3 regions of the Sphingomonas sp. BL2 genome follow, and region 2 is predicted to be linked to each of the others. Evidence: riboswitches for the same ligand, from Rfam matches in the RefSeq annotation. Region 2 holds a riboswitch; each other region holds the start of a gene.

Region 1 (10,466 bases), 940 kb from region 2:
GCTATGTCGGGCTCGAGTTCGCGCAGATGTACCGAAGGTTCGGCGCCGCGGTGACGGTGGTGGAGCGCGGCGAACGGCTGATCGGGCACGAGGATGCCGACGTGTCGGAAGCCGTGCGGGGCATATTGGAGGACGAGGGGATCACGGTGCGGACGGGCGCGAACTGCATCGCGTTCGCGCGCCATGCGGACGGCGTCGCGGTCTCGGTCGATTGCCAGGCCGGCGATCCGAAGGTGATCGGCAGCCACGTGCTGCTGGCGGTCGGCCGCCGCCCGAATACCGATGATCTCGGGCTCGATCTTGCCGGGATCGCAACCGATGCGAAGGGCTATGTCACCGTCGACGACATGTTGCAGACCAACGTGCCAGGCGTATGGGCGCTGGGCGATTGCAACGGGCGCGGCGCGTTCACGCATACTGCGTATAACGACTTCGAGATCGTTGCCGCGAACCTGCTCGATCGTGGCGACCGGACGCTGAGCCAGCGGTTGGTCGGCTATGCGCTCTATACCGATCCGCCGCTCGGCCGGGTGGGGATGACGCAGGCGCAGGCGGAGAAGACCGGGCGGCCGATCCTGGTCTCGAAGCGGCCGATGACCCGCGTCGGCCGCGCGGTCGAAAAGGGCGAGACGAAGGGGTTCATGAAGATCGTGGCGGATGCGGATACACAGCGGATATTGGGAGCGGCGATCCTCGGCACCGGCGGCGACGAAGCGATCCACGGGATCCTCGACATGATGAACGCCGATCAGCCGGTGTCCGCGCTGCGCTGGGCGGTGCCGATCCATCCGACCGTGTCCGAACTGATCCCGACGCTGTTGCTCGGGCTCGAACCAGTGGCGCAGACATGAGCGATCTCGGCGCGCGCGATCACCAGATGTTCCCGGTGCTCAACGCGGAACAGCTTCAGACGGCGAAGCGCTTTGCGAGCGGTCCGGCGCGCGTGTTTGCCGCGGGCGAGCAGGTCTATGCGATCGGCGAGCACGGCGTCGCGGCCTGGCTGGTGCTCGAAGGAACGATCGACGTCGTCCGCCGCGACGGGCTCAGCCACGAGGCGCCGATCACCACGCACGGCCCGGGGCAATTGACTGGCGAGGTCAACCAGCTTGCCGGACGCCCGACGATCGCCGGAGGCACCGCTGGGCCCCAAGGCTGTACCGCGCTGCCGTTCGATCCGGCGCACCTGCGCGCGCTGATGGTCGGCTCGGCGGACGTCGGCGAGATCGTGATGCGCGCGTTGATCCTCCGCCGCGTCGGCCTAATCGAGCAGGGCAGCGGGGGGACGGTGATCGTCGGCCTGCCGGACAGTCCCGACGTCGTCCGGCTACAAGGGTTTCTCACGCGATCGGGCTATCCGAACATCGTCCTCGATGCGGCATCGGACGATGAGGGGCGTGCGCTGGTCGAGCGGACCGGTGTCGCGTCGAGCGATCTGCCGCTCGTGGTCTGTCCCAACGGTACGGTGCTCAAAAGGCCGTCTGATATCGAGGTCGCGGCCTGCCTCGGGATCACGCCGGAGCTCGATCCCGACACCGTGTACGACGTCGCGATCGTCGGTGCGGGGCCGGCGGGGCTGGCGGCGGCGGTGTATGCGGCGTCCGAGGGGTTGTCGGTGATCGTGCTCGACGAGCGTGCGATCGGCGGGCAGGCGGGGGCGTCGGCGCGGATCGAGAATTACCTGGGCTTCCCGACCGGCATTTCGGGGCAGGCCTTGGCCGGGCGCGCATTCAATCAGGCGCTGAAGTTCGGCGCGGAGATCGCAATCCCGTTGACCGTGGAACATCTCGATTGCGACGAGGATCGGCCCGCGGGTGACCCACTCGCGCTCGAACTGCCGGGCGATCGACGCGTCCAGTCGCGGACCGTTATCGTCGCGTCGGGCGCGCGCTATCGGCGGCCGGACATCCCCGATTTGGCGGAGTTCGAGGGTGCCGGCGTGTCCTATTGGGCATCGCCGATCGAGGCGCGGTTGTGCGAGGGCGAGGAGGTCGCGCTGGTCGGCGGCGGCAACTCGGCCGGGCAGGCGGTGGTGTTCCTCGCACCCCGCGTGAAGCACCTGCACCTGATCGTCCGCCGCCCGCTGGCCGCGACGATGTCGAAATATTTGATCGACCGGATCGCCGCGCTGCCCAACGTGACGATCCGCGTCGGCACCGAGATCGTCGGGCTGGAGGGCGAGCGCGCGACAGGGCTAACCGGGGCAATCTTCCGCCAACGCAGCGACGGCTTGGAGACGCGGTGCGCGATGCGACACCTGTTCCTGTTCATCGGCGCGGACCCGAATGCGGGTTGGCTGAAGGGCTGCGTCGATACCGACGAGAAGGGGTTCATCGTCACCGGCGCCGCCGCGCTGCCGTTGCAGACGAGCCGCGCGGGCGTGTTCGCGATCGGTGACGTACGGGCCGGATCGACCAAGCGCGTCGCGGCGGCGGTAGGCGAAGGCGCAGCGGTGGTTGCGCAGATCCACACGGTTTTGGCGGACATGGCGGAAAGGTATGCGGAATGAGCTACGGTTGCACGCACAGGGATACGATCCGCGAGGTAACGCCGAGCGCGAAGGGGTGCGAGGAGTGCCTTCGGATCGGCAGCGAATGGGTGCATCTGCGGCTGTGCCGCGAATGCGGTCATGTCGGCTGTTGCGACGACTCCCCGCACCGCCACGCGACCGCACACTTCCACGCGACGCGGCATCCGATCATCGAGGGGTACGACCCGCCGGAGGGCTGGGGCTGGTGCTTCGTGGACGAGACGATGGTGGACCTGCCGGACCAGACGCCGCAGGTGGGGCCGATCCCGCGCTATGTTTGAGGGCGGGGGGCGGTCGTAGCGGTGTGTTTCGGCATTACGAGCTACCCTGCGCGCAAGAAAGTTTAGGACGAACTGCCCACAGGTACACCACCCCGGCGAAGGCCGGGGCCCAGTTGGCATGGCCTGAGTGACAAAGCACAAACCTACATCACCGGCGTTTCCCAACTGGGCCCCGGCCTCCGCCGGGGAGGCGCCTACTCGGACGAATGGAACTAAGCCGAAGCGCTCGCTGGTGCATGCTGAGCGGTGCAAAACTGACGTTGGTACCGAGGGCGATCACCGGTTTACTCCACGTCACTAGATACCCCTCCACGCTTGCCTCACCACATACGGAAGGGTAGCCGACGCCATCGGTAAAGGCGTGAGTGATCGAAATGCGGCGTTTGATGATCGGCTTCGTAGCCATTGCGGCCTTGGCGACGGCAGGAACGGCGCAGCCGGCAAGGCGGCAGGCACAGCGCACCGAACCGGGACCGAAGCCCGGCTTGGTTCGCGTCCGCATCGTCACGTCGGAGGGCCCGATCCTGCTGGCACTCGATGCACGTCACGCGCCAAAGACGACCGCGAATTTCCTCGCCTATGTCGATGACGGCCGGTTCGACGGCACCGATTTCTACCGCGCGAGCCGCCAGAAATCCGCGCCGAAGCTCGGCTTCATCCAGGCGGGCATCCGCACCGATGCACGGCGGATCCTGCCGCCGTTTCCGCTCGAGACCACAGCGATGACGGGTATCAAGCATCTCGACGCGACGATCTCGATGGCGCGGGGGATGACGCCGGCATCGGCGGGCGGGAATTTCTTCATCACGGTGGGGCCGGCGCCGGCGATGGACGCGCGCGCGGGGTATCCGGGCTATGCGGCGTTCGGGCATGTCGTCGCGGGGATGGACGTGGTGAAGCGCATCCTCGCCAAGCCGACCGGCGGCGGGATGGACGCGTTCAAGGACCAGATGATCCTGAAACGGGTCGCGCTGGTGAGTGCGCGGCGGCTGGACGGGGTGGCCAAGCCGACCGGACTGCCGCGGGCGTGGTTGATCGAAACTGGGCCGCAGCGGCGGAAGTGAGGGGTGGGGGCGGCTGCGCGTCGCTTCGAACGTTTGTCAGTTTGGTTAGTGGAGTGGCGTTTCCTTCGCATGCTTCTGGCGCAAAGGTGGTCGCCATCGACTTCTGCGCCGCCCCGGCGAAGGCCGGGGTCCAACTGGAAAGGTCAAAATGATGGCTGTTTGCCTTTTAGGTCAGCAGCCTCCCCCAATTGGGCCCCGGCCTCCGCCGGGGTGGTGTTGTGGAAACTGGTCCCCGCAGACCCTTAAATCAGTTGTCACAACCCTCTGTTCTCCCGCGAAGGCGGGAGCCCAGGGTCACGACTGCCAACGTTTGTGGCTCCTGGACCCCCGCCTTCGCGGGGGAACGAAACGGCTTAGGCAGTGAGGCTAAGCGCAACCGCCTCCGCGACCTTGATGCCGTCGACCGCGGCGGAAAGGATGCCCCCGGCATAGCCAGCGCCTTCGCCCGCCGGGAACAATCCCGCGGTGTTGAGACTGACGAAATCGTCGCCGCGCGTGATCCTCACCGGCGACGAGGTGCGCGTTTCGACCCCCGTGAGCACCGCGTCGGGATGATCGTAACCCGGAATCTCACGCCCAAACAGGGGCAAAGCCTCGCGCAACGCAGTCATCGCGAACTCCGGCAGGCACTCCGACAGGTCGGTCATGTGCACGCCCGGCTTGTACGACGGTATTACCGTTCCGAGTGCAGTCGACGCGCGCCCCGCGAGCAGATCGCCGATACGTTGCGCGGGTGCTTTGTAGTTCGAGCCACCTGCGACATAGGCCCGCGATTCCCAGTGGCGTTGCAGCTCGATCCCGGCGAGCGGATGGCCGGGATAGTCGCGCTCGGGGTCAATGCCGATGACGATGCCGGAGTTCGCGTTGCGTTCGTTGCGCGAATATTGGCTCATGCCGTTGGTGGCGACGCGGCCTTCCTCCGAAGTCGCGGCGACGACGGTGCCGCCTGGGCACATGCAGAAACTATACACCGTGCGGCCGTTCTTGCAGTGGTGCGACAGGCTGTACGCCGCGGCTCCGAGGTCGGGATGGCCCGCGCAAGGGCCGAACCGCGCTTCGTCGATCCAGGACTGCGGATGTTCGATGCGGACGCCGATCGAGAACGGCTTGGCCTCGACGTGGACGCCCTTGGCGTGAAGCATCTCGAACGTGTCGCGCGCGCTGTGGCCGACCGCGAAGACGACGTGGTTGGCTTCGAGATAGTCGCCGGTGCTCAGGTGGAGCCCGCGGAGTTGGCGCGCGCCCGCCTCCTCAACGATATCGAGGCCGTCGACGCGCGTCGAGAAGCGGTATTCGCCGCCGAGCGCCTCGATCGTCGCGCGCATGCTCTCGACCATCGTGACGAGGCGGAAGGTGCCGATGTGCGGGTGCGCTTCGGTGAGGATTTCGGGCGGCGCACCGGCTTTCACGAACTCCGTCAGGACCTTCCGGCCTAGATGGCGCGGGTCCTTGATCTGGCTCCAGAGCTTGCCGTCGGAGAAGGTGCCCGCGCCGCCCTCGCCGAACTGGACGTTCGATTCGGGGTTGAGGACGCTTTTGCGCCAGAGACCCCAGGTGTCCTTGGTGCGTTCGCGGACGACTTTTCCGCGGTCGAGAATGATCGGGCGGAACCCCATCTGCGCCAGGATGAGCCCGGCGAACAACCCGCAGGGGCCTGCGCCGACCACCACAGGGCGGGGGCCGGTGTAGCTCGCGCCGCCCTTGGTGACGAAGCGGTAGCCTGTGTCGGGGGTGCGCTGGACGTGGCGATCCTTGCGGAAGCGGGTTAGGACGATGTCCTCGTTCTTCAGCGTGACGTCGACCGAATAGACGAGCTGGATGTCCATCTTGTCGCGGGCATCGTGCGCGCGACGCGCCACGGTGTAACGGATCAGGTCGCGCGGGGTGACGCGCAGGCGATCACGGATCGCGGCGGGGAGCGCTTCATCGGCGTGGTTGAGCGGGAGCTTGAGGTCGGTGATGCGGAGCATGTCGGTCGCTCTAGCGCCGCACGGCGCGATCCGCCATCGGGTGCGGGAGAGGACATGATCATGCGGACCGACGACGAGCAGAATGCCAAGAGCGCCAAGCGGAAGGAGGTCCACGATAAGATCGTCGCGAGCAAGACGATCGAGAAGGGGCTGGTCATCGTCCACACCGGCAAGGGCAAGGGCAAGTCGACCGCCGCGTTCGGCATGGCGGTGCGGATGATCGGGCATGGCCGCAAGGTCGGCGTGGTGCAGTTCGTCAAGGGCGCGATGGCGACTGGCGAGAAGGTCATCTTCGACGCGTTCCCGGAGCTTTGCGAGTTCAAGCCGATGGGGGAGGGCTTCACCTGGGACACGCAGGATCGTGCGCGCGACATCGCCGTGGCGCGGGAGGCGTGGGACGAGGTCAAGCGGATGATCGCTGATCCGTCCTATGCGATGGTGGTGGCGGATGAGCTGAACATCGTCTTGCGGTATGAGTATCTGCCGGTGGACGAGGTGCTGGCGGTACTGGCGGGCAAGCCGGAGATGACGCATGTCGTGGTGACCGGGCGGAATGCGCCGGATGCGCTGATCGAGATGGCGGACCTGGTAACCGAGATGACGCAGGTGAAGCATCCGTTCCGGTCGGGGGTGAAGGCGCAGGCGGGCGTGGAGTTCTGACTTCTTGATCCTCCCCTTGCAGGGGAGGTGGCTGGCGCTTGCCAGACGGAGGGGTGTTGCGATCTCGATGGCGGGTCACCCCTCCGTCAGCCCAAACGGGCTGCCACCTCCCCTGTCAGGGGAGGATTAGAGGCTGCTTGTCTGCGGTCGATCGTACGCCTATCGCTTCTCGCGCGACAGGTTCCCCCAACGTTCGCGCGGAGGGGGATGAAAATGGGAACGGGAAACACCCGGCTGCCCCTGCAACTGTACGCGGCGAGCCATCGTGCCTCATGCCATTGGGATACTCCCGAGAAGGCGGTGCGGACGGCGTTGACCCGCGAGCCAGGAGACCTGCCCGTCGCGGTCGTCTTTCGTCCGGCCAGGGTGCGCCGAACGGACGGGGAACACCCCGAGCGACGACATCGCTTCGCGTCGCGCGGAGGCTGGAGGCGTGCGCCTTTTGCTCTTCGTGCGGTGCGGGACCGACTGTCCGAAGGGGTTCCTATGCCAAGTTCACATCATTCTAAGATCGTTCTGGAACGGACATGCTGAAGCCGGTCGAGGACGGCGTCGCGGTGGTCGCGTGCAATACGTGCCGCCATTCCACCGATGCCCGCGACGACGAGCACGGTCAGCGCGGCGGCGCGCGGCTGGTGAGCGCGCTGAAGACAGTGCAGGCGAGCGATGCCGCCTATGCCGACGTCGCGGTGCAGGAGATGCCGTGCCTGTTCGCGTGCCAGGACTTCTGCACGATCCACCTGCGCGCACCCGCCAAGGTCGGCTATGTGCTCGGCCGGTTCGAGCCCACCGAAGACGCCGCGCGCGCGATCCTGGATTACGCACGGCTCTACGGCGAGAGCGCATTCGGGCAGGTGCCGTTCAAGCAATGGCCGCAGGGCGTGAAGGGCCATTTCATCACCCGCACGCCGCCTGCCGGGTTCGTCGTGGAATGACCTTTTTTCCGACGGCCGGGGCATTTCTATCATCCTTGAGCGCGTTGCCGCAGCCGGACGAAGCTGCTCGATTGGCGGCAGTGGCGCGGCAGGGCGAACTGACCAAGCCGCCGGGCTCGCTCGGGCGGTTGGAAGAGATTGCCGTATTCATGGCCGGCTGGCAAGGCCATGAACGCCCGCAGCTCGATCGCGGCCGGGTGGTGATCTTCGCGGGTAATCACGGCATCGTCGATCGCGGCGTCAGTGCGTTTCCGGCCTCCGTCACCGCGCAGATGGTGGCCAATTTCGAACATGGCGGCGCGGCGATCAACGCGCTGTCGCGCGCGGCGGGGCTCGATCTCAGAGTCGTCCCGCTCGACCTCGACCGGCCGACGGTCGATTTCACGGTCGCCCCGGCGATGTCGGAGGAGGAATGCCTCGCGGCGATCAACGCGGGCGCCGCCGTCGTTGCGGACGCGCCCGATCTGATCGTGCTCGGCGAAATGGGGATCGGCAACTCGACCTCCGCCGCCGCGCTGTGCCTCGCCAGCTTCGATGGATCGGCACGCGACTGGGTCGGGCCCGGTACCGGAGTCGACGACGACGGCATGGCCCGCAAGATCGCGACCGTGGAGGCCGGGCTGGCGCTGCACCGGGACGCACTGAGCACGCCGTTCGAGACGCTACGCAGGCTTGGCGGTCGTGAACTTGCGGCGATCGCAGGCGCGGTCATCGCTGCGCGTCTCGCAGGCGTACCCGTCATGCTCGATGGCTTCATATGCTGTGCCGCGGTCGCGCCGATCGCCGCTGCGTGCCCGGATATCCTCGCACATTGTCTTGCCGGCCACGTGTCGGCCGAGCCGGGTCATGCGCGCCTGTTGCGAGCATTGGGGCTCGATCCTCTGCTGTCGCTAGGCATGCGGCTCGGCGAGGGAAGCGGCGCGGCGACTGCGGCCTTGCTCGTTCGCGCGGCGCTGGCGGCGCATGACGAGATGGCGACCTTTGCCGAGGCGGGGGTCTCAGTCGCGTGACCGGTTCGCACATGCTGTACCTGATGCGGCATGGTGCTCCCGTCCGCGAAGGCCTGTTGCTGGGGCGAACGGACGAACCGGTAACGGAGGCCGGCGTTGCGGCATGCGTCCAGCGATCCGCAGGGCTGGAGGTTGCCGCGATCGTCTCGTCCGACCTGAAGCGTACACGCGATTGCGCGACGGCGATCGGCAGCGCGCGGGGCATCGTCGGCGAGGCCGATCGACGGTGGCGTGAACTCGACTTTGGAGCGTGGGACGGAATGCGTCCCGCCGATATCGATCCGGCGGCCTTCGCGCGGTTCCAAGACGATCCGGACGCCGCCCCGCCGCCGGACGGTGAGCGATGGTCGTCGTTGCTGGACCGGGTCGGCAATGCCTTGGCGGTACTTCCGCCGGTGCCGACGTTGGTCGTCACGCACGGTGGCGCAATCCGGGCGGCGCTGGCGGACCTGTGCGGGTTCGATCGTCGCCAGACATGGGCGTTCGACCTGCCTTATGCCGCGCTTGTGTCGTTGCGGATCTGGCCCGGGTTGGATCGGACGGTGCAGATCGTCGGGCTGGCGACGTGAAGCAGTTGGTCATCGCGTTCGGTTTCCTGACGCGCCTGCCGATGCCGCGCGTCGAGGCCGGGGCGAACGACTTTGCCGCGGCGATCCGGTGCTATCCGCTCGTGGGGCTGGCCCTCGGTGCGTTGGTCGCCGCGGCGGGCTGGGTAGGCGCGCTGGTCGACCCCTGGACCGGCGCGTGCGCCGCATTGCTGACGTGGATCGCCGTCACGGGCGCATTGCACCTCGACGGGCTGGCCGATCTCGCTGACGGACTGGGCGCAGCGCATGGCGATCGGACGCGGTTGCTCGCGGTGATGGCCGATCCGCATATCGGCAGCTTCGGCGTCGTCGCGATTGTCGCCCAGATGATCGCCAAGCTGGTTTTGCTGCACGCGGTCGGGCTGACGGCGTGGTGGCTGGTCATCCTGGTACCGTTTGCTGCGAGGATGGGGCCGCTGGCCTGGGCAGTGCTGTTGCCGCCGTTGCGGGCGGGCGGATTGGGCGCCGCGGTCGCCGGCGCAGTCCGATTGCGCGACCTGATCGGCTGGGCGCTCCTCCTGGCGCTAGCTGCCGTCGCGGCTCCCGCGATGTTGGCGGTTCCGCTCCTGATACTGGCCGTCGCGGCATGGTTGCGGCGTAAATTGGGAGGTATCACCGGAGACGCGCACGGGGCGGGGATCGAGCTCGTCGAGACCGGCGTCCTGCTCGCTTTTGCGATCGCCGGTGCGTCAGCCGGCGCGCTGGGCTAGGTCGAGCATCGCATCGAGGTCGAGATGACGTTCGAGCGTCGCTGCGATCGCGTCGAGCGCGGCATCAATCGAGGCCGCATGGTCAGGTCCGACCGCGTCGACGCCGAGCCGCGCCAGCCACGCCGCGCGTTGCTCGGCAAGCCCGAACAGGCCGTGGACGTAGCTCCCATGGACCAGTCCGTCGGCGCTTGTCGCACCCTCCGCGCTGCCGTCGGCACGGTGACCGACGGGGCGGTTCAGGTCGCCGCCGGTCGTCGCGCCCATGTGCATCTCATAGCCTTCGAAGCGCGCGCCCTTGGCGATCCCCTCGATCCGCTCTAGCGTCTTCGTCGCCGTTAGAACAGTGTCGATATCGAGTAGCCCCAGCCCCGCGATCGTCGTCGCCGCGCCTTCGATACCGTGGGGATCGGCGATGCTGCGACCCAGCATCTGGTAGCCGCCGCAGAGCCCCAGCACAGGTTTTCCCCGGCGGTGATGCGCCAGGATGTCGATATCCCAGCCTTGCGCGCGCAGGAAGGCGAGATCGGGGATCGTGGCTTTCGAGCCCGCAAGCACGATCATGTCCGCCTCGGAGATCGCCGTGCCGGGCGGGACCATCACGAGTGCGACGCCAGGTTCGAGGCGAAGCGGGTCAAGGTCGTCGAAATTGGCGATCCTTGGCGTAATCGGGCAGGCGATCGTTACGCGCCGTTCCGCACTGACGACGGGGCGTTCGAGGATGA
Region 2 (10,466 bases):
CCGCGACCGCGCAGGTGCGGCTCGCGCGAAGCCAGCGCGTACCCGACTTGACGCTCAGCGCCAGCGCCCGACGGCTCGAGCAGACCAACGACACCGCCGCCGTCTTTGGCGTCTCGATCCCACTAACCGTCTTCAACGGCGGACGATCTGCGGTTGCGGTTGCCGACGCGCAACGCGACCAGTCGGATGCGCTGCACCGCGTGGCGTTGCTCGATGCCGAGCAGGACATCGCCACCACGCAGGCCGAGGCGGCAAACGCCGCGACCACAGCGCGCAACGCGACCGGGCCTGCGCTCTCCGCGGCCGTGGAGGCCGCGCGGATCGCGCGGATCGGCTACCGTGAAGGCAAGTTCGGGCAACTCGACCTGCTCGACGCCGAACGCACGCTTCTCGACACACGGACGGCCGCGATCGACGCGCTTGCCGCCTATCACGACGCACGTGCGCGCCTCGAACGGCTGACTGCCGAAGCGCCGATTGCCAGGGACACCGACCGATGAACCGCACGATCTTGCGCGCGATCGCGCCTGCCGCTGCTGCCTTGGCATTCGCAGGCTGTGGCCCCTCCCCCGACACGGCGCCCGCAGCGAACGCTACGGCGAACGAGGACCGAGAGATGACTTCCGGCGATCCCACGGTCGTGACCCTGTCGGCGCAGCAGATCGCCGACGCCGGTATCGAGGTCACGCGCCCGACCGTCGGCGGCGTCACCGGCGCGATCGAATTGCCCGCGACGATCGAGGGCGATCCGCAGGGCGTGCAGGTCGTGGCCGCGCCGATCGGCGGCCGGCTGGTCTCGCTCACCCGCAACCTCGGCCAATCGATCGGCCGTGGCGAGACGCTGGCGATCATCGAGAGCCGCGAAGCAGCGTCGCTCAATGCCGAGGTCGAGGCGGCCGGTGCACGGTCCGCACTCGCCCAGTCGACTCTCCGCCGCGAACAGCGACTGTTCGCCGAGCGCGTGTCGCCCGAGCAGGACCTGGTCGCAGCCCGCACCGCCGCGACCGAGGCCAACATCGCGCTCCGACTCGCGCGACAGCAACTGTCGGCCACGGGTGGCGGAGGCGGCGCGCTGAACCGCATCGCGGTACGCGCGCCGATTTCGGGCCAGGTGATCGCCCGGTCGGCTACGCTCGGGCAACAGGTCGCGGCCGACGCCGAAATCTTCCGCGTCGCCAACCTCGCCAAGGTGTCGGTGACGATGTCGCTCGTTCCTGCGGATGCCGGTCGCGTAAGGCCGGGTGCACGCGTCGAAGTCACGTCCGCCGGCCGCCGCCAGGACGGCCGCGTTACCTTCGTCTCGCCGATCCTCGACGAAACCACCCGGCTCGTCCCCGTGATCGCGACGATTGACAATGCGGGCGGCGTCTGGCGCGTCGGCGAGAATGTCGGCGTGTCGGTTCTGCTGCCCGCGAGCGGGGACCGTAGCGTCGCCGTGCCCTCGGCTGCCGTGCAGATGATCGGTGACCGGCCACACGTCTTCGTCCGCACCGCGACCGGCTTCCGGGCGACGCCGGTGACTCTTGGTCGCACCAATGGCGGCGCGGTTACCGTGACCGCGGGCCTGAGCGGCGAGGAGCGCATCGCCTCGACCAACTCGTTCACGCTCAAGGCCGAACTCGGCAAGGGCGCGGCGAAGGACGAGGACTAGGCCATGCTGTCTCGTATCGTAACGCTCGCCGTCGAGAAGCGCTGGCTCGTCCTCCTGCTGACGCTCGCCGCCGCGCTCGCCGGAATGTTCGCCATCCAGCGGCTGCCGATCGACGCCGTCCCCGACATCACCAACAACCAAGTCCAGATCAACGTACGCGCACCCGCACTGTCGCCCGACCAGATCGAGAAACAGGTCGCCTTCACCGTCGAGACCGCACTCACCGGCATCCCCGGCCTCGACTACACGCGGTCGCTGAGCCGCAACGGCTTCGCGCAGGTCACCGCGGTGTTCGACGAGAAGACCGACATCTACTTCGCGCGGTCGCAGGTGGCGGAGCGGCTGCGCACCGCCGAGGAGGACCTGCCGGACGACGTGGTGCCCGAGATGGGGCCTATCGCCACGGGTCTCGGCGACATCTTCATGTGGACGGTCGAGTACCGCGAGCTCGACCAGGTCCGCCACCGCAACGGCGAGCCCGGCTTGCAAAAGGACGGCAGCTACATCACGCCGGAAGGCGACCACCTCGTCAGCGAACCCGACAAGGCGACGTATCTGCGCACGGTGCAGGACTGGATCGTCACGCCGCAGCTGAAAAGCAGCGCGGGACTTGCGGGGGTCGACAGCCTCGGCGGCTATACCAAGCAGTATCTCGTCGTCCCCGATATCCAGCGAATGGCGGCGATGAAGATCACGCTCCAGGACCTCGCTACCGCGCTCGAACGCAACAACACCAGCGCAGGCGCCGGCATCGTCGACCGTAACGGCGAAGGCCTCGCGGTCCGCGCCGACGGTCGGATCCGCAACGCCGACGAGCTCGCACGCACCGTGGTCGCGACGCGCGAAAGCGTGCCGATCCTGCTCAGCCAGATCGCCACCGTCCGCACGGGCCAGGCATTGCGGATGGGCTCCGCGTCGGAGAACGGCCACGAGGTCGTCGTCGGTACCGCGGTCATGCGGATCGGCGAGAACAGCCGCACCGTCTCGACCGGCGTCGGCACGCGGCTGGAGCAGATCGGCCGCGCGCTTCCCGTCGATGTCGTGGTGAAGCCGGTGCTCAACCGCACCGAACTCGTCAATTCGACGATCGCGACCGTCGCCCGCAACCTCGCCGAGGGCGCGGTACTGGTCATTGTCGTACTGTTCGTGCTGCTCGGCAATTTCCGCGCGGCGCTGATCGCCGCGCTGGTGATCCCGGTCACGATGCTGCTGACGAGCATCGGCATGCTGAAGGCCGGGGTGTCGGCGAACCTGATGAGTCTCGGCGCGCTCGATTTCGGGCTGATCGTCGACGGCGCCGTCATCATCGTCGAGAATGCGCTCCGCCGCCTGGGTGATGCGCAACATGGTCGCAGCGAGCCATTGCCGTTGCGACAAAGGCTCGACCTGGTCGCGGCATCGGCGCGCGAGATGATCCGCCCTTCGGTCTACGGCCAGGCGATCATCATCCTCGTCTACGCGCCGCTGCTCACCTTCACCGGCGTCGAGGGCAAGATGTTCGAACCGATGGCGCTGACCGTCATCATCGCGCTCGTCTTCGCCTTCGTCCTGTCGATGACGTTCGTCCCCGCGGCGATCGCCGTCACGCTCAGCCGGCCCGTCGACGAGAAAGAGAGCCGGATTATTGACTGGCTGCGCCGACGCTACGAACCGGGTCTCGGCAACGCGATGCGCCGCCCGAGCATCACGCTGGGCATAGCCGTCGGCGCGCTGGCGCTGGCGGGCGTCGCCTTCACCACGCTTGGGCAGGAATTCCTGCCGCAGCTCGACGAGGGCAACATCCTCGTCCAGGCGGTCCGCATCCCCGGCACCTCGGTCGACCAAAGCCAGGCGATGCAGTTCCAGGTCGAGAAGCTGCTCGCGCGCCAACCCGAAGTCCGCTTCGCCTTCTCGCGCACCGGCACGTCCGAGATCGCGAGCGATCCGATGCCGCCGAACGCCACCGACACCTTCGTCATCCTGAAGCCGAAGGCGGAATGGCCCGACCCGAGTCTCGCCAAGGAAGCGCTCGTCGCGCGGATGGAGCGACAACTCTCGGCGCTACCGGGCAACGCGTATGAGATTACGCAGCCGATCCAGATGCGCTTCAACGAACTGATCGCGGGCGTGCGCGGGGATATCGCGGTCAAGATCTTTGGCGACGATTTCGGCGGGATGAACGCGGCCGCCGACCGCATCGCCGCGGTTTTGCGCACGACCCGCGACGCGGTGGATGTCCGCGTCGAGCAGACCGAGGGCCTGCCGATGCTCGACATCCGCCCGAACCGCATGGCGATGTCGCGCATCGGCGTCACCGCGGGCGACGTGCAGGACACCGTGGCCGCAGCGATCGGCGGACGCGAGGCCGGCATGATCTTCGAGGGCGACCGGCGTTTCCCCGTCGTGATACGCCTGTCCGAAGCGTCGCGATCGGACCTTACCCTGGTGGCGCAAATCCCCGTCCCGACGTCGGCAGGCGGTTTCGTGCCGCTGTCGACCGTCGCCGACATCGCGGTCGTCGATGGACCCAACCAGATCAGCCGCGAGAACGGCAAGCGCCGCGTGGTCGTCCAGGCCAACGTCCGCGACCGCGACGTCGCCGGCGTAGTCGCCGACGCGCGTGCGGCGATCGATACGCAGGTGACGATGCCGCCCGGAACCTATGTCGAATGGGGCGGGCAGTTCGAGAACCTCGCCTCCGCACGCGACCGCCTGATGCTCGTCGTGCCGGTCTGCTTCGCGGTCATCATGCTGCTGCTCTACGGCGCGCTCGGCTCGGTCCGCGATGCAGCGATCGTGTTCACCGGCGTGCCGCTCGCGCTCGTCGGCGGCGTGCTTGCGCTCGTGGCTCGAGGGATGCCGTTCTCCGTCTCCGCCGCGGTCGGGTTCATCGCGCTCTCGGGTATCGCCGTGCTCAACGGGCTGGTGATGGTCTCGTCGATCCACGACCTGATGGCACGCGGCATTGGCAGGGTGCGGGCCGCGCACGACGGCGCGCTCGCCCGGCTTCGGCCGGTGGCGATGACCGCGCTCGTCGCCAGCCTCGGTTTCGTACCGATGGCTCTGGGACATGGAACTGGCGCCGAGGTGCAGAAACCGCTCGCGACCGTGGTCATCGGCGGGCTGATCTCGGCCACGCTGCTGACGCTGTTCGTCCTGCCGACGCTTTACGCCCGCTTCGGTGGATGGACGGCGTCCGAGGAGTCGACATGCGGGAACTAGAGCGGGTGGACGAGCTACATGGCGGTTAGCACGATGACCCATACCCGGACGTTCGCGGGCGCTCGCTTTCTCCCAGGTTTTGTCATTCGTCTATGGACATCAATTCTCGAAGTCCATGTTTGCGACGATCGCTTCGATCGGTTGCCGGATCACCTGCAACGCGATAGATCGTCCCCTGCTGACCTGATCCGTTAGATTGGTCCAGCATGATCACGTCGGTGTCCCGAGAGGGACTTAAAAGGGAACGCGGTGAGGATGGTTCGCCGTTCGAAGCCGAGGCTGTCCCTGCAACTGTAAGCGGCGAGCGCGATGCATATCGCTCCTTTCTTGAACGGAAGGGGCAGCCACTGGGCCAAGCGTGATGTCACGCACGGCCTGGGAAGGCCGTGCATCGTGTGACGACCCGTGAGCCAGGAGACCTGCCGGCGTCTGGTCGCTCTTGCCTGGCCCAGGGGGTGGCCGCGGCACGGTACTCCGTCGAGCGACGACGTGTGCGGTGAGGACCGCACGGGCATGCGTGTCGGTCGCGATGGCGTCCGGCTGGCGCGGATGCCGGCCGTTCGCGGGAGGTCCTTGCCGGGTTCGCTAGACGCTCCGGGGAATTACCGTAATGCCGTTCCTGACATCTCGCCTTCGCGGTCGTGGTGGCTTTGCTGTCGCCTTTGTTCCCGGCATCTCTCAACGCTCGGTCCACGCCTGCCTCGGCCAACGAAGACATCCTGGTCGTGGGACTGCATGCCACGACACGCTCACCACGCCAAACGCGGCCGGCGGCAACCGGCGCCTCGCTCCACTCGATCTCCCCGCGACGATGCTGGCCATAGAAGACGATACGGTTCGCGCGCGCGGGGACATGTCAGTGATCGAAGCGGAGAGCCGGGCACTTGGCGTCAGCAACGCCGACAACCCCGGCAATGGTGGCACTGCACTATTCAATACGCAGCGGACAAAACGCAAAGGCGGGACCGGCGACGCCTCGCAGGGCTGCTCCCAACTCGCGTTTGGCGCAGGGGGACCGGTCACCGAGCACCTAGCCTCTCGCATGGATGGCAGCCACCGCCAATCCGATGACTATGCCGATCAAGGCCAGTCGCGCAGCTATCTGTTATCAGGCATGCCGGACGTTCCCAGTCCGTACAACACTCAGCAATGGGCGCTCGGCCGTGCCCTCTTCGCCGAAGTTTCGCTTCGTGTCGGCTATTAACGCCGTGAGGCGGTCGGCGCCTGGCAAGACTGCGCGGCGCTGGCTCTACCTGGTCCATCGCTGGATCGGCATTGCCAGTTGCCTGTTCTTCGCCATGTGGTTCCTGTCCGGGCTGGTGATGCTCTACGTGCCCTATCCCTCCCTGTCGCCAGCTGAAAAGCAGGCTGGGAGCGAGGCAATCGATTGGGCAGCGGTGGACGTACTGCCCCCGCTTGAAAATGGACGGCTACCCCAGGAGCTGTTGCTCGACATGCGCGACGGCACGCCAGTCTGGCGCATCGCTAAGTGGAATGGATCGCGCACGACAATCACAGCCCATCAGGGGGCAGTTCTATCGCCGGTCGACGCGCCGTATGCCGCCCGGGTCGCCGGTCGCTTTGCACACGCAGCGATCGAGCGCGTCGATCAGCTCGTACTCGATCAGTGGACGGTTGCTGGTGGCTTTGACCGACATCGGCCGGTCTGGAAGGTCACGCTCGCCGACGCGTCCCGCACAGAGGCCTATGTGTCCTCGACCACCGGCGCCGTGGTGCAAGTAACGACCCGCTCCGTGCGGCTCTGGAACTGGCTTGGTTCGGTGCCGCACTGGCTTTATCCGACGGTGCTGCGACAGGATCAAACGGCTTGGCGTCAGGTCGTGCTCTGGGTGTCCGGCCCCTGCATCGCCGCGGCGGTCGCGGGGATGTGGATCGGCATCTTGCGGACCCGCATCGGCGCACGCCGCTTCAAGGGCGCACGGATGACGCCCTACGACGGCTGGATGCTATGGCATCATGTCGCTGGGCTGGTGGGCGGTGTCTTTCTGATCACCTGGATCTTCAGTGGGTGGCTGTCGGTCGACCCAGGTCGTCTATTTGGTGGGACAAAGCCGGACGAGGCGGCGATGCGTGTCTATCAGGCATCCGATCCGATGCCGGTCTTGTCGATCGAGCGGCTACGCGTCGTGGGCGTCGGCGCAGTATCGGCGCGTCTGACCCACAATGCCGGGATCCCGCTCGTGCTGCTGGCGTATCGTGGTGGCCAGCGAGCCACGCTGGATGCAGCGACGCTGATGCCGTCACGCCCTCGCCCACAAGCCATCGTGGCTGGGGCGCGTCGCTTGGCAGGCTCCGCGCCGCTACTTTCGGTCGATCGACTGGCGGCGCCCGATGCATATTGGTACGCCGTCGGGACGTTGCCGCGTCTACCCGTGTTGCAGCTGCGGTTCGCAGATCCGGCGCAGACCTGGTTCTATATCGATCCTGCTACCGGAGAAATTCTCAGGACCGTCGATAAGCGACAGCGGGTGTACCGCTGGGTATTCGACCTCCTCCACAAATGGGATCTGAACGTGCTGACGCTGCACCGGCCAGCCTGGGATGGGCTGATCTGGCTGTTCTCCATCGCGGGCGTGTTGACGTCGATAAGCGGCATTTGGCTAGGATGGAAAAGGCTCAGGCGATGACGGGGCGATCCAGTTGCAGACATTCGCAGGTAACGTTCCGCCGTCCTATCACGGTCATTCGGTGATCAGATCTGCGCGGAACGGCCGACGAGCGAGGCGGCACGAATATCGGGTTCGGACAGCGACGTGGTCGACCGCAACCGGATGGCCTCCGGACGCTGGAGTATCCCGCCGACTACGGCCGCAGAGAACGCATCGTCGACAATGTGCGAACTCTTCTGGACGGGATCGACGACCATCGCCGGAAAATACTGTCAGTCGACGAATGAGGAACACGACTTCTGGTGTTCACGTCCCACTGCGCGGGAGTTGGCTCAAGCCAGGCCTGTTCGCGGCAGTTTGAAATATGGAATATCGATTATCTCTCCGCGGTAGCTAAATACGGGCTCGGGCGTTCGTGACGGCATGAGCGCCACCCTGCTATCGATCCGCGACCAGACCAAGATCAGCATCGTTCGGCAAGTCCGGACGCTGTTCAATGACCAGGCACGCGGCGAGGAGCCCGTGGAGCGAAGCGGAGATGCACTTTTTCCCCCAGATTCCATGGTCTGGCGCGTACACGGCGACGTTGTCAGCATGATGGTAGGCGGCGTTTCCGCACTGCTGCTCCAGATGCTGCATCCTGCGGTCCTAGCAGGGGTTTGGGACCATTCGAACTTCCGAACCGATATGCTCGGCCGGCTGCGGCGCACCGCGCGATTTATCGCCGCCACGACCTATGGTGGGCGCACGGACGCCGAGGCAGCTATAGCGCGGGTCCGCGCGGTCCATTCGCACATCGGCGGTGCGCTTCCCGACGGTACGCCCTACCGTGCCGACGACCCAGGTTTATTGGCGTGGGTCCATTTATCCGAAGCATGGTCCTTCCTGGCGGCTTGGCAACAATATGGAGATCGTCGACTGACGCCTGCACAGGAGGATCTTTACTACGCAGAGTTCGCGACCATAGGCACTGCTTTGGGTGCTGCCGCCCTCCCGCGGAACCGAGCGGGCACCAATCAGGCACTTCGTGCAATGCAGCCTGCGTTGATTGCAGACGGTCGCACGCGCAAGGTCGCGCGATTGGTACTTCATCAGACGCCGGGCAACCCTCTGGCAATACCGCTTCAACGAACCATCGCGCAGGCAGCGGTGGACCTTCTCCCGGACTGGGCACGTCGAATCCATGGTCTGCGTGCTTCGCCGGTATTCATGAAACCAGCCGTTCGATCCGGGACGCGACAGATGGCGAAAACGTTGCGCTGGGCCTTCGACGGTAGCTGAACCAGAAAATCTGTTGTGGACGTTCGCGCGCGCCGTCGCGCTTCGTAGTTTCAGACACCCATTCACCTTCGTGCCATTACGCTTTCGGTGCTTGACCTATGGTGATGAGGGCCGTGACGGGGGTGAAGCGGTCCGCGCAATCGGATCTTCACCACTACGCTCGCATGCGCTTGCCGCACGATCCGGATAATCCGCCCCCTCCAGTTCCAGTGTCGCCAGGCCAATGTCGCACCAGCCGTTTCGCCAGATACTTCACCCGATTATTCGCTACGGTTATTAAAGCTGTCACATTGCGCGTCCAACGGCTTCTCTTCGAACAGGGCTGGGACGAACAGATGACCAAATTTGGCTTGCGTACGGGTTGCGCCTTTATCGCGCTGAGCATCGCGGCGCAGTCGCCGGCGTGGGCGCAGACCGCCCCTGCCACGTCGCCTGCCGACACAGTCCCGGGAGCAACCGGTCCCGACGCCGCAGCACCTGACGCCGGCGGCGGCGACATAATCGTCACCGGGTCCGCTCGCCAGCAGCGCCGCTTCGACGTGTCCTATGCGGTCAACTCGCTCAGCAACGCCGACATCCAGAAGCTTGCGCCGATCAACTTCGCCGACCTGCTCGGCAAGCTGCCCGGCTTCGCGGTCGAGAATACCGGTGGCGAGGTCCAGAACATCATCCGCCTGCGCGGTCTGCCGAGCGACGGCGGGCTCGTAACGTTCCAGCAGGACGGCCTGCCGCTGTTCCACGAGAATGACGGCAATTTCTTCCGCGGCGACAGCATCAACCGGTTCGACCTGATGACGCAGCGCGTCGAAGTCGTGCGCGGTGGTCCTGCCCCGGTCTATGCGAGCTATGCCGCCGCGATCGTCAACAACATCACCGTCTCGGGCACCGATACGACGCGCGGCAAGGCCCAGGTAACGCTCGGCGACACCGGCCTCTACCGGCTCGACGGGTATCAGGCGGGGCCGATCGACGATTCGACCTATTACGCGATCGGTGGATTCCTGCGCCGTCACGACGGCTACCGCGACAATGGCTTCCCGAACGATCGCGGCGGCCAGATTCGCGGCAACATCAAGCACGACTTCAGCAACGGCTCGCTGCGGATCTCGGGCAATTACCTGAACGATCACAACGTGTTCTATTTGCCGATCCCGACCGCGGATCCGCGCGATCCGACCAAGTCGCTCAACCAGTATATCGATTTCTTCAGCGGCACGATGAACTCGCCCGCATTGCGCAACGCGAACATCCGGTTCCGCGAAGCCGACGGCACGACGCGCAACGTCGCCGCCGATCTCGGCAATGGGCGTCACACCCAGTTCGGCAATGTCGGCTTTCAGTACGACGCCGATTTCGACGGCTGGAAGGTCGCCGCGAAGGGCGGCGTCAGCGTCGGCAAGCTCCATTTCAATGCGCTGTATTCGACCAGCAACCCGTCGGACGCCAACAAGTATGCCAATGCGACCAGCGGGGGAATTGGCACCCCAACCAACCTGGATAACGCGCGCAAGGCGTTCGGCGCCGGCGTTACCCGGCTCGGCTACGCGATCGCCGGGACCAACGGCGCCGAAGTCTACGACCCGAATTCCGCGTCCGGCCTTGTCGTCCCCGCCCAGTTCCGCGACGTCGTCTCGAAATATTATTCGACGCAAGGCGACCTGAGCGTCACGCGGTCGATCGCGACCGGGTTCGGCACGCACGAT
Region 3 (10,466 bases), 770 kb from region 2:
CATCGCCGCATGGTGCTGGGCGTTCTCGCTGTTCCACGCGCAACCGCTGATGCTGGGCACCGCGCTGCTCGCCTGGGGCCTCGGGCTGCGCCACGCGGTCGATGCGGATCACATCGCGGCAATCGACAATGTGACGCGCAAGCTGATGCAGGACGGCCAGCGCCCGATCGCGGTCGGCTTCTGGTTCGCGATCGGCCATTCGGGGATCGTGCTCATCGCCGCCGTCGCGATCGCACTGACCGCCAATGCGCTGTCGCAGTTCGAGGCATTCAAGCAGGTCGGCGGGGTGGTCGCGACCGTCATTTCCGCCGTGTTCCTGTTCACGATTGCGGCGATGAACCTGATCATCCTGCGCTCGGTGTGGCGCACCTTCGGCCATGTCCGCGGCGGCGGCACCTATGTCGAGGAGGACCTCGACCTCCTCCTCGGCAACCGCGGGCTGCTCGCACGTCTGTTCCGCCCGATGTTCCGGCTGGTCACGCGGAGCTGGCACATGGCGCCACTCGGCTTCCTGTTTGGCCTCGGTTTCGACACGGCAACGGAGGTCGCGATCCTCGGCCTCTCAGCAAGCCAGGCCGCCGACGGTCTCTCGATCGGTGTCGTCCTAGTCCTCCCCGTGCTGTTCGCGACCGGCATGGCGCTGGTCGACACGGCGGACGGCGTCGTCATGCTTGGTGCCTATGAATGGGCGTTCGTGAAGCCGATCCGCAAGCTCTACTATAACATTACCATCACGCTGATCTCCGCGATCGTCGCGATCGCGATCGGCGGGATCGAGACGCTGGCGCTGCTCGGATCGAAGCTCGGCTTCACCGGCGGCATATGGGATGTCGCAACGGCGCTCGGCGAGAACTTCAACGGCCTTGGCTTCGCGATCATCGGCCTGTTCGTGCTCTGCTGGGTGCTGAGCTTCGCGATCTACCGCTGGAAACGATTCGACGAGATCGAAGTCGTGCACGGATAGGCTAGCTCTTCCGTTCCCCAAGCTCGACGCGCTCTCGATCCTCCCCCGCCAGGGGGAGGTGGCGCGAAGCGACGGAGGGGGAGGACGGCGATCACGTTTGTTCCGTGTCCGCCCCCTCCGTCACCTCCGGTGCCACCTCCCCCTGGCGGGGGAGGATCGAAAACTACCGATATGCGAATTGGCACGCTCTCGGAATTACTCTAACCAACCCTCGAGGCTCGGTTTCACCGAACCTCACAGATCGCGCCGGTGCCCTTCGGGGCTTGAATGGGAATGCGGTGCGGGAGTTCCTCCCAATGCCGCGGCTGTCCCTGCAACTGTAAGCGGTGAGCGAGACGCACACGCCCTTCACGAGAAGGGCAGCCACTGGGTGAAAACCTGGGAAGGCGTACGTCGAGCCTCGACCCGCGAGCCAGGAGACCTGCCAGCGCAACGGTCGCTCTTGCTACGATCCAGGGGATGGTCGCGGCACGGTACTCCGTCTGAGCGACGAACGCGTGCGGCCCTATGGTCGTGCGTGCGTGTGCTCGCAGGAGAATACCAATGCCCGATCTTTCAAAGGTCCCCGTCACGATCGTCACCGGCTTTCTCGGAGCCGGGAAGACCACGCTCATCAGCCACCTGATCCGCAACGCCGGCGGTCGTCGTCTCGCCGTCGTCGTCAACGAGTTCGGCACGCTCGGCATCGACGGCGACATCCTGAAGGGCTGCGCGATCCCCGATTGCCCGGCCGAGAACGTGATCGAGCTGGCGAACGGCTGCATCTGCTGCACGGTAGCCGACGACTTCATTCCGACCGTCGAGGCGCTCCTCGCGCTCGACCCGCGCCCCGATCACATCCTGATCGAGACGTCCGGGCTCGCATTGCCCAAGCCGCTGCTGAAGGCGTTCGACTGGCCCGCGATCCGTTCGCGCATCACCGTCGACGGCGTCATCGCGCTCGCCGATGCCGAGGCGGTCGCCGCGGGGCGGTTCGCGCCTGACGTCGCCGCGCTAGACGCCCAGCGCGCCGCCGACCCGAGCGTCGATCACGAGACGCCTTTGTCGGAAGTGTTCGAGGACCAGCTCGCCTGCGCCGATCTCGTCCTGCTCACCAAGGTCGATCTCGCCGGCCCCGAAGGCGTCGCCAAGGCACGCGCCGTCATCACCGCGGAGTCCGCACGGCCGCTCCCGGTGATCGACCTGACCGACGGCATCATCGATCCCCGCGTGATCCTCGGCCTGAACGCCGCGGCCGAAGACGACATCGCCAGCCGCCCCTCGCATCACGACGGCGAGGACGATCACGAGCATGACGACTTCGACAGCGTCGTCGTCGAGCTTGGCGAGATCGCCGACCCCGCCGACCTGACCGCGAAGATCGAGGCGCTCGCCCGCGGCGCCGACATCCTCCGCGTGAAGGGCTACGCCGCCGTCACCGGCAAGCCCATGCGCCTGCTCGTCCAGGCTGTCGGCGCGCGCGTCCGTACGCAATACGACCGCCCTTGGCGTGCCGACGAACCGCGCCGCACGCAACTCGTGGTCATCGCCGAGCACGACCGGATCGACGAGGCCCGCATCAAGGCCGCGCTGGACGACTGAGGCCCACGATGCACGTCGTCTTCCGCGAGACCCACGGGCTGGAGGAAAGCGCGGTCCCGCAGGACCTCGCCCAATCCCCCGCGGACCTCGTCGTCCTGTCCTTCTCCGACGGTGACCTCGGCGCGTTCGCCGCGGGCTGGAAACGTGCGGATGCGGCCGGAAGCCGGCTGCCGTCGCTACGCCTCGCCAACCTGACCGCGCTCCAGCATCCGCTGTCGGTCGACACCTATGTCGAGCAGACGCTGGCGGGCGCGAAGGGCATCCTCATCCGGCTGATCGGCGGGCGGTCGTATTGGAGCTACGGCCTGCAACAGGTCGAGAACCTCGCGCGGGAGCAGGGCATCGCGCTCGCCGTCCTCGCAGCAGACGGTCGCATCGACAGCCGCCTCGACGCCGCCTCGACGATCCCGCTCTCGACGCTCCGCCGTTTGGCGCATCTCTGCGACACCGGCGGCGCCGTCGCGGCGCAAGCGGCACTGGCGCAGTTCGCGCTCGCCGCGGGCATTTACGCCGGCCCGGTCACCGGCGTCCGCGCGATCGCCGACGTCGGCGGCTGGCAGCCGAATGACGGCGTGACGTGCCCAGCCGCATTCGCGCTCAACGCGAAACGCCCCCGCGTCCTGATCGTCTTCTACCGCTCGTACCTGACCGCTGCGGACCTCCACCCGATCGAAGCGGTTCACGTCGAGCTTACCGCGCGAGGCTTCGACGTCATCGGCCTCTTCGCGCCCTCGCTGAAAGCCCCCGACGCAGCCGGCTGGCTGAGCCGCTGGGCCACAGCGTTAAGGCCTGCCGCGATCGTCAACGCCACCGCCTTCTCCGCACGAGGCACCGCCGAGACCACGCCGCTCGACGGTGCCAACGTTCCGGTCTTCCAGATCGCGCTAGCCACCTCCGACCGCGCGGCTTGGATCGGCGCGACCCGAGGCCTGTCGCCCGCCGACCTTGCCATGCACGTCGTCCTTCCAGAAGTGGACGGCCGCCTCTTCGCCGGCGTCGCCAGCTTCAAGGAAGCCGCCGCGCGCGACGGCGACCTGGAATACACCCGCCGCGAACACCGCGCCGACCCAGCCCGCATCACCGCCATCGCCGCGAGGATCGAAGCGTGGACGACCCTCTCGAGCAAACCGGTAGCCGACCACCGCATCGCGATCGTCCTCTCGACCTACCCCGGCAAGGCGTACCAGATGGCGCACGCCGTCGGCCTCGACGCGCTAGCCTCCACGCAAGCGATCCTCGCGGACCTCATCGAGGCCGGCTACGCGATCACCCCTGACGCAACTGATCTAGCTACCTCACGCATTCACTGGCCGCTCGCCGAGTACCGCAAAGCCCTCGCGCACCTTCCCGAAACCCTGCGGAAAGACCTTCAGGAAACCTGGGGCGAACCGACCGAAGATTTCGCTTTCACCGCGATCGACCACGGCGGCGCGCTCGTCGCCCTCCAACCCGAACGCGGCCGCACCAATCAACGCGCCGAGGAATATCACGACCTCTCGCGCTGCCCCTGCCACGCCTATGTCGCCTTCTACCTGTGGCTCCGCACGCGCGGCACCGACGCGCTGGTCCATGTCGGGGCGCATGGCACGCTCGAATGGCTCCCCGGCAAGTCGGTTGCGCTGTCCGATGCCTGCTGGCCCGAGGCTCTGACCGGCGCGATGCCCGTCATCTACCCGTTCATCGTCAACGACCCCGGCGAAGCAGCCCAAGCCAAACGCCGCATCGGCGCGGTCACGCTCGGCCATGTCCCGCCACCGCTCGAACGCACGCGCACCGGCGCCGGCCTCGGCCGCCTCGAAGCGCTGCTCGACGAATTCTCCAACGCCGACGGACTCGATCCCGCGCGCCGCGATCGCCTGCAACGCGACATCCGCGACGAAGCCACCGCCACCGGTCTCGCCGCTACGCTGGGCCTCGACGACGCGCAATCCCAAGCCGACGCGATCACCCGCATCGACACGTTCGTCTGCGACGTGAAGGAGAGCCAGTACGGTGACGGCCTCCACATCTACGGCCGCGGCGAACACGGCGCCGGCGAACGCGCCGGTCTCCTGTCGGCCCTCCAAGGCAAACGCGTCGCGTCCGGCCCCTCCGGCTCCCCGTGGCGAGGCCGCGCCGACGTCCTCCCGACCGGCCGCAACCTCTACACCACCGATCCTCGCGCGGTCCCCTCCCGCGCCGCCCATACCCAAGGCATGAAGCTCGCCGACGAACTCGTCCGCCGCCACCTACAGGACCACGGCGACTACCCGCGCAACCTCGTGGTCGACCTATGGGCCTCCGCCACCATGCGGACCGCGGGCGAAGAGTTCGCGATGGCACTCCACCTGCTCGGCGCGGAACCGGTGTGGGACATGCAATCCGACCGCGTGACGGGCGTCGAGATCCTCCCGCTCGCCAACTTCGACCGCCCCCGCATCGACGTCACCCTGCGCGTATCCGGCCTGTTCCGCGACGCCTTCCCGACACTCTGCACGATGTTCGGCCAGACCGTTCGAGCCCTAGGCGCACGCGACGAACCGGCCGATTGGAACCCGTTCGTCGGCAAGCCAGCCACCGCGCGCGTCTACGGTCCCGAACCCGGCCGCTACGGCCTCAGCATGGGCGACGCGGCCGAGACCTACACGCCGGAAGCGCGCCTGACCGCCGGCCAAGCTTGGCTGTCCGCCTCCAGCCACGCGCTCGACGCCGATGGGGAAGGGGGCCAGGACAGCTTCGACCCCGCCGGCATCCGCGACCGCGTCGCCGCCGCCGATGCCTTCGTCCACGTCCAGGACCTGCCCGAAACCGACCTCCTCCTCGCCGCGGACTACGCCGCGCACGAAGCCGGTTTCGCCGCCGCACAGGCGGTCGCGGGGGGCAGCGCCACGCTCTACCATCTCGACGCACGCGATCCGAACCAGGCCAAGGCCCGCCCGCTCAACGAGGAGATCGCCCGCGTCGTCCACGCCCGCGCGGCACACCCCGCCTGGGTCGACGGCATGATGCGCCACGGTTTTCGCGGTGGCGCGGAGATCGCCGCCACGCTCGATCACCTCGGCGCCTTCGCGCATCTCGCCAGCGCAGTCCGTCCCGAACTGATCGACCTCTATTACGACGCCACGCTGGGCCGCGACGACGTCCACGCCTTCCTCGCCGAAGCCAACCCCGGCGCGCTCGCGGCGATGCAGGCGCGTTTTGCAGCCCTGCACGCCGCCGACCTCTGGCCGACCCGCCGCAACTCGATCCTCGCAGCGCTGGACCTGCCGGCATGAGCGCATTTGTCGTGCAAGGCTGGTGCCCCGACGCATGGCGCCCGATGATGGCGGGCGACGGCCTGCTGGTCCGCATCCGCCCACCGCTCGGTCGCCTGACGCGTGAGCAAACGCTCGGCCTGTGCGACACGGCGGCGACGCACGGCAACGGCCTGATCGACCTGACCAGCCGCGCGAACCTCCAGATCCGCGGCGTCCGCGAGGATAGCTGGCGTCCATTGATCGACACGCTGCTCGATCTCGGCCTCATCGATCCCGATCCGATCCGGGAAGCGCGCGCGAACATCCTCGTCGCGCCGGAATGGCGGACGGGCGACGACACCCACCGCATCGCCGAACACTTGCGCGCGCGTCTGGCGGACCTGCCCGAACTCCCCGGCAAGGTCGGCTTCGCGATCGACGCTGGCGTAGCGCCGGTGTTGCAAGACGCCCCCGCCGACTTCCGCATCGAGCGCGCTGCATCTGGAACGCTTATCCTCCGCGGCGACGGCCGGACCCTTGGCACGCCAGTATCGCCCGGCACCGAAGTCGACCGGTTGATCGCACTCGCGCACTGGTTCGTCGACAGCGGCGGCATCGCCAGTGGCCGCATGGTACGCCACAGCGCCATACTGCCGGATTGGGCAGCCCCAACAACCCATCCTGCCGCAAGCGCGCCACCGCTTCACGTCGGACAGCATTCCCTCGGACTCGCACTAGGCCTCCCATTCGGTCGGATCACAGCGAGCGCGCTGGCACGCTACGTCGACACCGAGCGAGCAATTAAAGCGATCCGCATTACCCCTTGGCATATCGCGATCTGCGAAGCCGACGCGGCGCTTCTAATTGAACCCGACCCGGTCGATTTCATCACCGACCCCGCCTCGCCAACGCTTCACGCGGACGCCTGCGTCGGCGCACCAGCCTGTCCGCAGGGCAGTGTCGAGACGCGCGCGCTCGCCCGACGCCTGGCGCCGCACATCGCCGGCCGCCTCCACGTCTCCGGCTGCGCCAAGGGATGCGCGCACGCCGCCCCCGCCGACGTCACGCTCACCGGTCGCGAAGGCCGCTACGACCTCGCGTTCGACGCGCGTGCCGGCGCACCACCCTCCCGCGCAGGCCTCGACGTCGCGCAGATCCTCGTCCAGTTCGGAGCCGCCTGAATGCCTTACGCCTATGAAACCGACGGCGCGGCGATCTACCGCCAGTCCTTCGCGATGATCCGCGCCGAAGCCGATCTCGCCCGCTTCTCGCCCGAGGAGGAGCCCGTCGCGGTCCGCATGATCCACGCCGCCGGGCTCGTCGGCCTAGCCCAGCACATCCGCTTCACGCCGACGTTCGCAGTCGAGGCGCGTCGCGCGCTTCAAGCCGGCGCCCCGATCCTGTGCGACGCCCGCATGGTCACCGAAGGCATTACCCGCGCCAGATTGCCCGCCGACAACCGCATCGTCTGCACGCTCCACGCCCCGGAAACGCCCGAACTCGCGCGGACGATGGGCAATACCAGATCCGCCGCCGCACTCGAACTCTGGCGCCCGCATCTCGCCAGCGCCGTCGTCGCGATCGGCAATGCGCCGACCGCATTGTTCCACCTCCTGAATATGCTCGAAGACCCCGATTGCCCGCGTCCCGCGGCGATCATCGGTTGCCCGGTCGGCTTCGTCGGCGCAGTCGAATCCAAGGCGGCGCTGTGGACCGACCAGCCCGTGCCTTGCGTCGTCGTCGAGGGCCGGATGGGCGGCAGCGCGATCACCGTCGCCGCGATCAACGCGCTAGCGAGCGGCACCGAATGACACCCGTACGAACTGGGGGCACGATCCACGGCGTCGGCTTGGGCCCCGGCGCGCAGGACCTGATGAGCGTCCGCTCGGACCGCCTCGTCCGCGGCGCGCGCCACATCGCGTATTTCCGCAAGGCCGGACGTCCCGGCCAGGCCCGAAAGATCGTCGACGGTATGCTCCGCGACGACGTGATCGAATTCCCGATGGAATACCCCGTCACCACTGAGATCCCGGTCTCGGACTCGCGCTACAACGACTGCCTGTCCGCGTTCTACGCCACCTGCATCGACCGCCTCGCAACGCTGGCAAACGCAGGCGAGGACGTCGTGGTCCTCTGCGAAGGCGACCCGTTCTTCTACGGTTCGTTCATGCACCTCTATACCCGCCTCCAGACGATCGCGCCGGTGAAGGTCGTGCCTGGCATCACGGGCATGTCCGGCGCTTGGACGGCCAGCGGCGTGCCGATCACCTGGGGCGATGACGTACTGACGGTCCTGATGGGCACGCTCCCCGAAGACGACCTCGTCCGCCGCATCCGCGACACCGACGCGCTGGTGGTGATGAAGATCGGCCGCCACCTCGCCAAGCTCCGCCGCGCGGTCGCCGCTGCGGGGCGCGAGGCCGAAGCGTGGCTGGTCGAATACGCCGCGATGGCCGACCAGCGCGTCACGCGGCTGTGCGATGCGGAGGCGATCACGCCCTATTTCTCGATCCTGCTGATCCACGGGCGGGGGCGGCGGCCATGACCGGCTGGCTCGCGATCGCCGGTCTCGGCCCCGGCGACGAAGCGCTCGTGACGCCCGAAGTCACCGCAGCGCTCGCGGACGCGACGGACGTGATCGGCTACATTCCCTATGTCGCGCGCGTCGCCCCGCGTGAGGGCCTCACGCTCCATCCTACCGACAACCGCGTCGAACTCGATCGCGCCACGCACGCGCTCCAACTCGCGGCCCAAGGCCACCGCGTGGTCGTGGTATCCTCTGGCGACCCCGGCGTGTTCGCAATGGCGGCCGCGGTGTTCGAAGCCCTCGAAGCCGGTCTGCCAGAATGGCGTGACATCGATATCCGAGTTCTCCCCGGCATTACCGCGATGCTCGCCGCGAGCTCGCGTGCGGGCGCGCCGCTCGGACACGATTTCTGCGCAATCAATCTATCGGATAACCTGAAACCGTGGGAAGTCATCGAACGCCGAGTGCGCCTCGCCGCAGAAGCCGACTTTGCGATCGCCTTCTACAATCCGCGATCGAAGGCGCGCCCCGACGGCCTGATCCGGATCTTCGAAATCCTCCGCGAGACCTGCGCCGACGACCGCCCCGTCCTGTTCGCCCGCGCCGTCTCGACACCCGAGGAAACGCTTCGCATCGTGCCCCTGACCGAAGCTCGCGCGGACATGGCGGACATGCGAACGATGATCATCATCGGCTCCAGCCTGACGCGCGTTATCGATCGCCCGGCGGGACCGATCCTCTACACCCCCCGGTCGGCGCCATGATCAAGCCAGCGCATCACATCCGCCACCGCGTGCACCTCGCATCGAGCGGGCAGGGCAGGCCGATCGATCATGATCACCGGCAGCCCAAGCGCGCGCGCCGCATGCAGTTTGGCCGACGCCCCCGTGCCGCCGGCGTTCTTGCAGACTACGACCTTGATGCCGTGCGACGCCATCAACCGCCGATCGCCCTCGACATCGAACGGTCCGCGGTCGACCACGAGATGATGACGCGGCAACCCCGGCGGCTGGTCGGGCACATCGACGAACCGCAGCAGATAATTATGCTGCGGCTGCTCGGCGAACGCGTCGACATGCATCCGCCCCAGCGCCAGCATCACGCGCCGCGGCGGCCCGTCCAGCGCCGCAACCGCAGCGTCGATATCGGCCACGCGCGTCCACCGATCGCCAGCGACCGGCAACCAAGCCGGCCGCGTCAGTGCAATATGCGCGACACCGGCGCGCTCCGCCGCGACGACCGCGTTCGCGCTCATCCGGGCCGCGAACGGATGCGTCGCGTCGACCAGATGCGTCACGCGATGTTCGATCAGATAGCGGACAAGCCCCTCGACGCCGCCAAAACCGCCGATGCGCACCGGGATCGGTTGAGTTTTCGGATCGGCGACGCGTCCGGCATAGCTCAGCACCGCATCGTTGCCCCGCGCAGCCAGCGCCGCAGCAAGTGCGCTGGCTTCGGTCGTGCCACCCAGCACCAGGATGTTCGACATGGCTGACACTCCCTGGCTGACGATCATCGGTATCGGCGAAGACGGCGTGGACGGCCTGTCCGCGTCGGCGAAGGCCGCATTGGCGCAAGCCGAGCTGGTGACTGGCGCGACCCGCCACCTCGCGTTGCTCCCGGACCTTAAGAGCGCGGTTGAACGCTGGCCAGTCCCGTTCGGCGACGGGATACCGCACCTGCTCGCGCACCGCGGCAAGCGCGTCGCGATGCTCGTGTCCGGCGATCCGTTCTGGTTCGGCGCGGGTACGTCGATCACGCGCCACCTCGATCCCGGCGAATGGGTAGCGCACCCCGCGCCCTCGACCTTTGGTCTCGCCGCCTCGCGCCTTGGCTGGCCTATCGAGGAGACCAGTTGCCTGGGTCTCCACGCCGCACCTTTTACCCGCCTCCGCCGGCACATAGTCCCGGGTCGACGCGCGATCGTGCTGGTCCGCGACGGCGCAGCGGTTGCCGGATTGGCACGGTATCTCTCCGACCTCGGCTTCGGGCAATCGCGCCTGCACGTCCTCGAAGCGCTCGGCGGGCCGCGCGAGCGTGTTCGCGACATCGCAGCAGCCGACCTCGATGATGTCGACATCGTGCATCCCGTCGCGGTCGGGATCGTCTTTGCGGGGCAGGGAAAGGTTGTGCCTCGCACATCCGGCCTGCCGGACACGTGGTTCGATCATGACGGCCA

The links. Region 2 has a riboswitch for cobalamin ahead of AC1ME3_RS11420 (hypothetical protein). Riboswitches for the same ligand answer to the same signal wherever they lie in the genome.
Region 1: linked by a shared signal. The riboswitch ahead of AC1ME3_RS15655 (DUF1636 domain-containing protein) and the one ahead of AC1ME3_RS11420 (hypothetical protein) in region 2 are both predicted to bind cobalamin.
Region 3: linked by a shared signal. The riboswitch ahead of cobW (cobalamin biosynthesis protein CobW) and the one ahead of AC1ME3_RS11420 (hypothetical protein) in region 2 are both predicted to bind cobalamin.

The regions. Positions count from the first base shown of each region.
Region 1 covers NZ_CM155261.1:3,379,462-3,389,927, reverse strand. The annotation lists gene AC1ME3_RS15685 (FAD-containing oxidoreductase) at 1-851, shown strand, start outside; gene AC1ME3_RS15680 (FAD-dependent oxidoreductase) at 848-2,506, shown strand; gene AC1ME3_RS15675 (UBP-type zinc finger domain-containing protein) at 2,503-2,808, shown strand; gene AC1ME3_RS15670 (peptidylprolyl isomerase) at 3,183-3,872, shown strand; gene AC1ME3_RS15665 (NAD(P)/FAD-dependent oxidoreductase) at 4,226-5,842, opposite strand; gene cobO (cob(I)yrinic acid a,c-diamide adenosyltransferase) at 5,897-6,502, shown strand; cobalamin riboswitch at 6,664-6,857, shown strand; gene AC1ME3_RS15655 (DUF1636 domain-containing protein) at 7,030-7,437, shown strand; gene cobT (nicotinate-nucleotide--dimethylbenzimidazole phosphoribosyltransferase) at 7,434-8,447, shown strand; gene AC1ME3_RS15645 (histidine phosphatase family protein) at 8,459-9,016, shown strand; gene cobS (adenosylcobinamide-GDP ribazoletransferase) at 9,013-9,744, shown strand; gene AC1ME3_RS15635 (cobyric acid synthase) at 9,724-10,466, opposite strand, start outside.
Region 2 covers NZ_CM155261.1:2,441,930-2,452,395, reverse strand. The annotation lists gene AC1ME3_RS11435 (TolC family protein) at 1-500, shown strand, start outside; gene AC1ME3_RS11430 (efflux RND transporter periplasmic adaptor subunit) at 497-1,651, shown strand; gene AC1ME3_RS11425 (efflux RND transporter permease subunit) at 1,655-4,852, shown strand; cobalamin riboswitch at 5,052-5,293, shown strand; gene AC1ME3_RS11420 (hypothetical protein) at 5,463-6,056, shown strand; gene AC1ME3_RS11415 (PepSY domain-containing protein) at 6,061-7,500, shown strand; gene AC1ME3_RS11410 (hypothetical protein) at 7,566-7,739, opposite strand; gene AC1ME3_RS11405 (oxygenase MpaB family protein) at 7,906-8,763, shown strand; gene AC1ME3_RS11400 (TonB-dependent receptor) at 9,099-10,466, shown strand, end outside.
Region 3 covers NZ_CM155261.1:3,207,111-3,217,576, reverse strand. The annotation lists gene AC1ME3_RS14960 (HoxN/HupN/NixA family nickel/cobalt transporter) at 1-964, shown strand, start outside; cobalamin riboswitch at 1,195-1,407, shown strand; gene cobW (cobalamin biosynthesis protein CobW) at 1,508-2,545, shown strand; gene cobN (cobaltochelatase subunit CobN) at 2,554-5,799, shown strand; gene cobG (precorrin-3B synthase) at 5,796-6,941, shown strand; gene AC1ME3_RS14940 (precorrin-8X methylmutase) at 6,942-7,571, shown strand; gene cobI (precorrin-2 C(20)-methyltransferase) at 7,568-8,305, shown strand; gene cobJ (precorrin-3B C(17)-methyltransferase) at 8,302-9,051, shown strand; gene AC1ME3_RS14925 (cobalt-precorrin-6A reductase) at 9,027-9,776, opposite strand; gene cbiE (precorrin-6y C5,15-methyltransferase (decarboxylating) subunit CbiE) at 9,775-10,466, shown strand, end outside.